3 linked regions of the Constrictibacter sp. MBR-5 genome follow. Each later gene encodes a partner of the first gene's protein in a complex. Links are inferred from orthologs where the notes say so. Each region holds a gene or a part of one and is shown on either strand. Other genes may lie near its edges. The genes, in order: dnaN, ABIE65_RS09740 and ABIE65_RS09065.

The links.
Region 2: the proteins of dnaN (region 1) and ABIE65_RS09740 are in contact, whole or in part, in a solved structure (PDB 1OK7), measured with the Escherichia coli proteins. The link is inferred for Constrictibacter sp. MBR-5 from one-to-one orthologs.
Region 3: the proteins of dnaN (region 1) and ABIE65_RS09065 are in contact, whole or in part, in a cryo-EM structure (PDB 8GIZ), measured with the Escherichia coli proteins. The link is inferred for Constrictibacter sp. MBR-5 from one-to-one orthologs.

Annotation. Positions count from the first base shown.
Region 1 is NZ_JBEPTK010000002.1:276,828-279,897, forward strand. Bases 143-3,062 are described here. They hold dnaN (DNA polymerase III subunit beta), read left to right. Parts: upstream 143-1,003; coding sequence 1,004-2,122; downstream 2,123-3,062. Other genes in these bases: ABIE65_RS05290 (molybdopterin molybdotransferase MoeA), read left to right, coding at 143-504; ABIE65_RS05295 (hypothetical protein), read left to right, coding at 508-903; recF (DNA replication/repair protein RecF), read left to right, coding at 2,119-3,062. In the rest of the region: more of ABIE65_RS05290, read left to right, coding at 1-142; more of recF, read left to right, coding at 3,063-3,070. UniProt on the Escherichia coli protein: Confers DNA tethering and processivity to DNA polymerases and other proteins. Acts as a clamp, forming a ring around DNA (a reaction catalyzed by the clamp-loading complex) which diffuses in an ATP-independent manner freely and bidirectionally along dsDNA.
Region 2 is NZ_JBEPTK010000003.1:578,195-581,343, reverse strand. What follows is about bases 1-2,999. They hold ABIE65_RS09740 (DNA polymerase IV), read left to right. Parts: upstream 1-910; coding sequence 911-2,089; downstream 2,090-2,999. Other genes in these bases: ABIE65_RS09735 (EipB family protein), read right to left, coding at 2,096-2,917; ABIE65_RS09745 (ROK family protein), read left to right, coding at 1-914. In the rest of the region: ABIE65_RS09730 (CaiB/BaiF CoA transferase family protein), read right to left, coding at 3,133-3,149. UniProt on the Escherichia coli protein: Poorly processive, error-prone DNA polymerase involved in translesion repair and untargeted mutagenesis. Copies undamaged DNA at stalled replication forks, which arise in vivo from mismatched or misaligned primer ends.
Region 3 is NZ_JBEPTK010000003.1:440,956-444,069, forward strand. What follows is about bases 45-3,008. They hold ABIE65_RS09065 (DNA polymerase III subunit gamma/tau), read left to right. Parts: upstream 45-428; coding sequence 429-2,588; downstream 2,589-3,008. Other genes in these bases: ABIE65_RS09055 (hypothetical protein), read right to left, coding at 45-143; ABIE65_RS09070 (YbaB/EbfC family nucleoid-associated protein), read left to right, coding at 2,585-2,908; recR (recombination mediator RecR), read left to right, coding at 2,952-3,008. Also shown: more of ABIE65_RS09055, read right to left, coding at 1-44; more of recR, read left to right, coding at 3,009-3,114. UniProt on the Escherichia coli protein: Part of the beta sliding clamp loading complex, which hydrolyzes ATP to load the beta clamp onto primed DNA to form the DNA replication pre-initiation complex.

The sequences.
Region 1 (3,070 bases):
GGGGCCGTGGGGGCGCAGGTGCTGGTCACGACGGGCGGTGCGTCGGTCGGCGACCACGACCTGGTGCAGCCGGCGCTGACCCGCATGGGGATGACGCTCGACTTCTGGAAGATCGCCATGCGGCCGGGCAAGCCGCTGATGGTCGGGCGGCTGGGCGACATGCGCGTGCTGGGGCTGCCGGGAAATCCGGTCTCCTCCATGGTGTGCGCGATCCTGTTCCTGCGGCCGCTGCTGGCGCGGCTCGCCGGGAGCGAGGATCCCGCGGGCGAGGGGCGAGGGACGGCACGGCTCGGACGCGCTCTGCCGGAGAACGACAGGCGCGAGGACTATCTGCGGGCGACGCTGACGACCGAGGCCGACGGCACGCTGGTCGCCCATCCCTTCGAGGTCCAGGACAGCTCGCTGCTCGGCGCCCTGGCGCGGGCCGACGCGCTGGTGATCCGGCCGCCGCATGCGCCGCCAGCGGCGGCAGGTGCGCAGGTCGAGATCCTGCGCCTGACCTGACGCATGGGACGGGGTCCCGCACAGGGCGAAAGGCGCGACCGCCTGATCGCGCTCTATGCCGAGATGGCCGTGCTGACCGAGCCGGAGTGCCTGGCCTTCTGCCCACGGCCGATGACCTGCTGCGAGGAGCGCTACTGCACCATCGCGATGGAGTTCGCCGCCGAGCATTGGGATGTCGAGCTGGTGCCGACATGGCACAGAGTGCTGCCGATGATGGGCCCCGACGGCTGCACTGTGGCGCCGCATCTGCGCCCCATCTGCACGGCGCACACCTGCGATATCTGCGAGCACGGCGCGAAGCGCGGCGACCCCGTCTGGACCGAGCGCTACTACGCGCTGAAGGACGCCATCGCCGCCCTGGAGGCGGAGATCCTGGGCGACGTGTTCATCTCCGGCTAGCGTCTTCTTTCCCCGTTGGCGCACGCTTTTCTGCTATAGTCTTCGGCCCGGTGCGGTGAGTTTCGTCGCACCGCGAGTCTTTTGGCCAGTCGGGACGGACATGAAGCTCACGATCGAACGCAGCGCTCTCCTCAAGTCGCTCGCTCATGCCCAGAGCGTCGTCGAGCGCCGGAACACGATCCCGATCCTCGCGAACATCATGCTGCAGGTCGACAAGGGGCGGCTCAGCCTCGCGGCGACCGACATGGATATCGGCGTGATCGAGACCCTGGAGGTCGAGGCCAGCGTTTCGGGCGCCACGACGGCGCCGGCGCACACGCTCTACGAGATCGCGCGCAAGCTGCCGGAAGGGTCGCAGGTTCAGATCGACGCCACCGGCGAGCATGGACAGATCAAGCTCCGCTCCGGCCGCTCGACCTTCACGCTGTCGACCCTGCCGACCGAGGACTTCCCGGTGATCTCCGGCGGCGACCTGCCCTACCGCTTCCGGATCGCGGCCAAGGAACTGCGCGGCCTGATCGACCGGACGCGCTTCGCGATCTCGACCGAGGAGACGCGCTACTACCTGAACGGCGTGTACCTGCATCCGGCCGAGACCGACGGGGTGCCGCTGCTGCGTGCCGTGGCGACCGACGGGCACCGGCTGGCGCGCTGCGAGATTCCGCTGCCGGACGGCGCGTCGGGCATGCCGGGCGTCATCGTGCCGCGCAAGGCGGTGACCGAGATCCGCAAGCTGCTGGAGGATGAGGGCGGCGAGGTCGAGGTCGCGCTGTCCGAATCGAAGATCCGCTTCGTCGTCGGCGACCTCGTCCTGATCTCCAAGCTGATCGACGGGACCTTCCCGGACTATGAGCGCGTCATCCCGGTCGGCAACGACAAGACGCTGGACATCGACTGCAAGGCCTTCCGCGAAGCCGTCGACCGCGTGTCGACCATCTCCTCGGAAAAGTCGCGCGCGGTGAAGCTGAGCTTCAAGGACGGCACCCTCGTCCTGTCGGCGACGAGCGCCGACAACGGCATCGCCACCGAGGAGTTGGAGATCCGTTACGACGGTCCGCCGATGGATATCGGCTTCAACTCGCGCTACCTGCTGGACATCGCCGCGCAGATCGACGGCGATACCATCGAACTGGTCCTCGCCGATTCGACGGCACCAACGGTGCTGCGCGATCTCGCCGATACCAGCGCGCTCTACGTCCTCATGCCGATGCGAGTGTGATCGCCGTCGAGAGACAGTATCCGGAGGCACCGGCCCAGGCTTCTCCCCTGGCCGTTTCGCGCCTGACGCTCACCGCCTTCCGCAGCTACCGCGAGGCGCGCATCGAGACCGATGCGCGGCCCGTCGCGCTACTCGGTCCGAACGGCGCCGGCAAGACGAACCTGCTGGAGGCCATATCCTTCCTGGTGCCGGGACGGGGTCTGCGCGGCGCGCGCCTGTCGGAAGTGGCCCGCCACGTGCCCGGCGAGACGGCGGATACCGCCGCCTGGGCCGTCGCTGCGCGCCTGGACACGCCGCTGGGCCGAGTCGAGATCGGCACGGGCCGGGATCCGGCCGGCGATTCCGAAAGCGAGCGCCGGGTGGTGCGAATCGACGGCGTGCCGGCGCGCAGTCAGGCGGCACTGGCCGCTCATGCGGCCGCGGTCTGGCTGACGCCGCAGATGGACCGCCTGTTTACGGAGAGCGCATCGGGGCGCCGCCGCTTTCTCGACCGTCTGGTCTTCGGCTTCGACCAGGGTCATGCGGGGCGGGTCGCCGGCTATGAGAACGCGATGCGCCAGCGCGCCCGCCTGCTGCGCGAAGGCCGCCGCGACGCAGCGTGGCTCGCGGCCCTGGAGGAGGCGATGGCGACGCGCGGCGTGGCCGTCGCCGCCGCCCGATGCGATCTGGTGGGCCGGCTCAACCTGGCGGCATCGGAGGCGCCGGGGCTGTTTCCGCAGGCGCGCTCGGCCGTTGCCGGGGATGTCGAGACCTGGCTGGGCGAGATGCCGGCGCTGGCGGCCGAGGACAGGCTGCGCGACATGCTGGCCGCGTCGCGCGGTCGCGACGCTGAGGCGGGCGGTGCCGGTGTCGGCACGCATCGCAGCGACCTAGTGGTGCACGAGGTCGCGCGGGACATGCCGGCGGCACGCTGCTCCACCGGCGAGCAGAAGGCGCTGCTGGTGTCGA
Region 2 (3,149 bases), on another replicon or contig:
TCGACCTCGGGGGCACCAAGGTCGAGATCGTCGCGCTTGCGCCAGGGGGGAGCGAGCCGATCAGACGGCGGCTGCCGACGCCCGCGGGCGACTATGCGGCGACCGTCGCGACGATCGCGGCCCTGGTCGCCGAGGCGCACGCCGCGCTGGCGGGCCGGGCGCCGGTCGCCGCCGGGGTGGGCGTCGGGATACCCGGCACCATCTCGCCGGCTACTGGGTTGGTGAAGAACGCCAACAGCACGTGGCTGAACGGCCGGCCGCTGGAGCAGGACCTGCGCGCCGCTCTCGGCCGGCCGGTGAGAATCGCCAACGACGCCAACTGCTTCGCCCTGTCGGAAGCGTCGGATGGGGCCGGCGCCGGCGCGGCGACGGTGTTCGGCGTCATCCTGGGGACCGGCGTCGGCGGAGGCATCGTGATCGGCGGTGCCCTGGTCGGAGGCGCCAACGCGATCGCCGGGGAATGGGGCCACAACGCACTGCCCCGGCCCGATGCCGACGAGTGGCCCGGTCCGACGTGCTGGTGCGGCCGGACGGGCTGTATCGAGACGTTTCTCTCCGGGCCCGCGCTGGGGCGCGACCATGCGTCGCGCACAGGCGGCACGGCGATTCCGGCCGCCGCGATCGCCGCCGCCGCGGTTGCGGGCGACGTGCAGGCGGGCGAGAGCATCCGACGCTATGCGCGCAGGCTGGCCCGCGCCCTCGCCGGCGTCATCAACGTGATCGATCCCGACGTGATCGTGCTGGGCGGCGGCCTGTCCCAGATCGGCGCACTCTACGAGGCCGTGCCGCGGATGTGGGCCGAGCATGTCTTCTCCGACCGGGTAGACACCCGGCTCGTCCCACCACGGCACGGCGATTCGAGCGGCGTGCGTGGCGCCGCCCGCCTCTGGCCGATCGGGACGGGCGCACCGTGATCACGACCGTCTGCCGCGACTGCGATACCGTCGCCGCCACGGCGAGCGCCGAGGGGGCGGCGTGCTCCGCCTGCGGCTCGGCACGCATGGTTCGGCATCCGGAACTCGGCGTCCTGACGATCGCCCATCTCGATTGCGACGCCTTCTATGCCAGCGTCGAGCAGCGCGACGATCCGAGCCTGCGCGGCAAGCCGCTGATCGTCGGCGGGCGCACGCGCGGCGTCGTGCTCGCCGCCTCGTACGAAGCGCGCCGCTTCGGCGTGCGCTCCGCCATGCCGATGTTCAAGGCGCTCGCCGACTGCCCGGACGCCGTGGTCGTGCGGCCGGACATGGAAAAGTACCGTCAGGCGGGCGCCGTCGTCCGCCGGCTGATGCGCGAGGCGGCACCGCTCGTCGAGCCCCTGTCGATCGACGAGGCCTTTCTCGACCTCGCCGGCACAGCGGAACCGCCGGCCGTCGCCATGGCGCGGCTGGCGCGGCGGATCGAGGCCGAGGTCGGCATCACCGTCTCGATCGGTCTCAGCTGCAACAAGTTCCTGGCCAAGATCGCCTCGGATCTCGACAAACCGCGCGGCTTCGCCGTCATCGGCCGGCAGGAGGCCGGCGCCTTTCTGGCGCCGCGACCCGTCGGGCTGATCTGGGGCGTCGGGCCGGCGATGCAACTGCGGCTCGCCCAGGACGGCATCGTGACGATCGGCGACCTGCAGCAGCGAACCGCCCAGGACCTGACGGCGCGGTACGGCCGGTTCGGCGAGCGGCTGGCCCGCTTCGCCTTCGGCCGAGACGAGCGCCGGGTCGTTCCGGAGCGGGAGGTGAAGAGCGTCTCCGCCGAGACGACGTTCGACGTGAACCTCGACCTGCTCGATCCGCTCAAGCGGGCGCTGTGGCGGCTGTGCAAGCGGGTGGCGGCGCGCCTGACCGACCGCGGCATGGCCGCCGGCACCGTGACGCTGAAGCTGAAGCGGCACGATTTCCGGATCCTGACGAGAAGCCGCACGGTCGACGGGCGGCTGCAGAGCGCCGTCGACATCTATGCGATCGCCCTGCGCCTGCTGGAGCCCGAGGTCGACGGCACGCGCTATCGCCTCATCGGCGTCGGCGTCTCGGGCATCTCGATGCGGCAGGACGGCGGCGAGCCGGACCTGTTCGCCGCGGCCGAAGCCGCAGCGCCGTAAGTCCGTTCAGCAGTGCGGCGCAGGCAGAGCCTCGATCTGTTCCAGGCGATAGCCCAGCGAGAACTCGTCGTAGATCACCTGGGCGTCGCCGACGACGCCGCTCTTGTAGAGAGTCTCGCGGATCTCGAATGCCGGCAGCATGTCGTCCTCCTCGCCGAAGAAAGCGAGGGCCATGTTCCAGGACGGCTGCGCGAGCAGGGGGTCGTTCGCGAGGGCCTCGCGGGAACCACCCGGCTTGCCGGAGACGCCGAACGTACCGTCCTTGCGCTCGGAGATCTCGGCGTTCACGGTCATCGGCTCGTCCTCGCGCTGGCCGAGCAGCACGGGGCGCATGATCCGCTGCCGGCCGGCGAGCGCCTCGCGGATCAGCAGCCGGGTGTGGCCCGCAGGAAACAGCGTCCCGGGCGGCAGGCCTACGGTCTCGGCTTCCGGGCGGGTATAGGTGGCGCTGCCGCCCTCCTCGTCCGCGTCCAGCTTGGCCTCGCCGCGCAGGTCCTCGACGACGTTGCCGTCCTGGAGCGTGCGCAGGTTGAAGCCGTAGCGGTCACCGGTCTTGTGCTCCCAGCTGGAGAAGCTGACCTCGGTGCGGACCGAGTTGCCCTCGGGACCGAACATGTCGAACCGCGCGCGCTGGCGGACGATCCAGCTGTCGCAGCTCTCGGCCCACTCGAACACCATCGCACCGGAGGCGTCGACGACGCCGCTGCCGACCTCGGCGTTCATCAGCCGCAGGCTGTAGACGGCCCGGTGCGGCCGCAACTCGATGGCGGATGCCGTGCTGGCGGCCGTGACGACGAGCAGACCGATCAGCCAGAGCGTGCGGGACATCAGGGGACCGTATCGATGCGGTTGAACGCCGGAGCGGGCCGGGCGTCAACCGGGCGGGCGCCCGGCCTGGAGAAGTATGGCATGCGGACCGAATGCCCGACAGGCAAAGCGGTCAGCGGCCGCAACAGGTGCAAGAAATACACGCTCTGTGGCAGAAGTGCGGCAACGGCCGGGCAGGCCCCGCAGGACCGGCCCGACTGCGTGCCGTCGGCAGCCTACTCGGCCGCCTGCT
Region 3 (3,114 bases), on another replicon or contig:
TTGGTCGGCCCGACATAGACCTCTTCGATCGTATAGCCGGTCTTGTTTATCAGCGTGAAATCCTGCTTGCCCTGGGCGTGGGCGCCCGCGGCGGTGAACAGGCCGAGCGCGAGCAGGCCGGCAGTGACGAACCGACGCAACATCTAATTTTCTCCGGAGACGATTGGCGGCTGCCGGACGGCGGCCGCGGATCGCAGGTTAGGCGCTATGAGATTGACGATCGCTGAACGCGCCGTCCAGCGCTTGGGAGACTTGCGACCCGTACCCCGCCTCCTGATATAGTGCCGTGGGAGGCTGGCGGCGGACGAGTCCCTCGCCAACCCGGTCAGGTCCGGAAGGAAGCAGCCGTAACGAGTTTCGGCTCGGGTCGCCGTCCAGTCTCCCACCTCATTCCGCGCCGCCGCATTCTTGAGTTGCCACGGGCCACGATGGACGATCAGTCGGCACCGGGCCAGTCGCCGGCCCCGGATATCCCCACCGAACCGGGCCTTCCCGGACTTCCGCCTCCCTCCGGCGAGGCGGCGCAGCCCTATCGCGTCCTCGCCCGCAAGTACCGGCCGAAGACCTTCTCCGAGCTGATCGGCCAGGAAGCGCTGGTCCGCACCCTGTCCAACGCGCTCGAATCCGGCCGGCTGGCGCACGCCTTCATCCTCACCGGCGTGCGCGGCGTCGGCAAGACGACGACGGCGCGCATCATCGCCCGCGCCCTGAACTGCACCGGGCCGGACGGCAAAGGCGGCCCGACCATCCAGCCCTGCGGCGTGTGCGACAACTGCGTGGCCATCGCCCAGGACCGGCATGTCGACGTGCTGGAGATGGACGCCGCCAGCCGCACCGGCATCGGCGACGTGCGCGAGCTGATCGAGGGCGTGCGCTACCGCCCCGTCTCGGCGCGCTACAAGGTCTACATCATCGACGAGGTGCACATGCTCTCGACGCAGGCCTTCAACGGCCTGCTGAAGACGCTCGAGGAGCCGCCCGAGCATGTGAAGTTCATCTTCGCCACCACCGAGATCCGCAAGGTCCCCGTCACCGTCCTGTCGCGCTGCCAGCGCTTCGACCTGCGCCGCGTCGCCTCCGAGGTGCTGATGGCGCATTTCGAGCGCGTCGCGCGCGCCGAGGGCGTCACCCTGGAGCCCGAGGCGCTGGCGCTGGTCGCGCGCGCCGCCGACGGGTCGGTGCGCGACGGCCTGTCGATCCTCGACCAGGCGATCGCCCATGCCGGCCCGGCCCCCGTCTCGGCCGGCCAGGTGCGCGAGATGCTGGGCCTCGCCGACCGGACGCGCGTCTTCGACCTGGCCGAGGCGCTGCTGCGCGGCGAGGCGCGTGCGGCGCTGGTGCTGTTCGCCGACATGCACGACGCCGGCGCCGACCCGGTGGCGCTGATCCAGGACCTGCTGGAGCTGACGCACTGGCTGACCCGCCTGCGCGTGGCGCCCGACGACGCCGACGACATGACGGTGGCCGAGGCCGAGCGGGTGCGCGGCAAGGGCCTCGCCGCGCAGCTCTCCATGCCGGTTCTGACGCGCCTCTGGCAGTTGCTGCTCAAGGGCCTGTCGGAGACCCAGCACGCGCCGGCGCCGCGCCTCGCGGTGGAGATGCTGTTCGTCCGCATCGCCTATGCCGCCAGCCTGCCGACGCCGGCCGAGATCGTGGCGCAGCTCGCCGGCGAGGGCGGAGCCGGCCCCGCCGGGGGTTCCGGTTCTGGCGGCGGCGGCACCCGCGGCGTCGTGCCCGCGGCCCACCCGGCGGTCGAGACGGCGGCACACCCCACCGCCCGCGCGACGGCGTCCGCCGCCGACCGGCCGGCAGCGACAGCCCCGACGGCTTCCGCCCCGACGGCTTCCGCGCCGCCCGCCCCGGCCCGGGAGGCGCGCCCCCTGCCGCCCCTGGTCACCCCGGCGCAACCCGAGCCGCCGCGTCCGAGCGCTTCCGCACCGACGCATACCGCCCAGGCCCGCGCCGCCCTGGCGCCGCGCCACGAAGACCCGGAGCCGGCGCGCACCACGCCGCCCGAGCCGCCGCGCGCCGAGCCACCCCCCGAACCCGTCGTCCAGGCCCCCGAAACGCCCACCGGAACCCCCGCTGGCCCCGCCTCCTTCGCCGAGGCGGTGGCGATGTTCGCCAGCCACGGCGAGATGCTGCTCCACGCCAATCTCTGCCGGAACGTCCATCCGGTCGCCTTCCGCCCCGGCCGCATCGAGATCCGCCCGACGGCGCTGGCGCCGCAGAACCTCTCCGGCACGATGGCGTCCAAGCTCACGCAGTGGACCGGCACCCGCTGGGTGGTCAGCGTCTCCGGCGACGCGGGCGAGCCGACGCTCGCCCAGCAGGAGGAGGCCCGCCTCCAGCGCCTGCGAGAGACGGCGGCCGAACACCCGCTGGTCCGGGCCGTGATGGCCGCGTTCCCCGGCACGGCGATCGCCACCGTGCGCGAGCCGGGCCCGCCCGCCGACGAGCCGCCCGCGGCCGCCGCGGAACAGGCGATGCCCGACGAGTCCATGCCCGACGGCCGGCCCTCCGCCCCCTTCGACGCGGACATGGCCGATCTCGATTTCAGTGACGGCTTCGACGAGGAAGACACATGAAGAATCTCGGAAATCTCATGCGCCAGGCGCAGGAGATGCAGCAGAAGATGGGCGAGATGCAGGAGCAGCTCGCCGCCGCCGAAGTCTCCGGCTCCTCCGGGGCGGGCATGGTCAGCGTCACGCTCAACGGCAAGGGCGAGTTGCGCCGGCTGAAGATCGATCCGGCGATCGTCGACCCGAACGAGGTCGAGGTGCTGGAGGACCTGATCACCGCGGCCTTCAACGACGCCCGGGTCAAGGTCGAGGCGCGCATGTCCGAGGAGATGGGCAAGCTCACCGGCGGCCTGCCGCTGCCGCCCGGCTTCAAGCTGCCCTTCTGAGGCGGGCCGTCCCGAGCGCTCCCGTAGAGGTGGCGGACCCCGCGTGGCCCTCTCCGACGTCGACCGGCTGATCCAGCTGCTGGCGCGCCTGCCCGGCCTCGGGCCGCGCTCGGCGCGCCGTGCCGTGCTGCACCTGCTGAAGCGGCGCGAGACCCTGCTGGAGCCGCTGGCGCGCGCCATGACCGAGGCGGCGGCCTCGGTGCGTA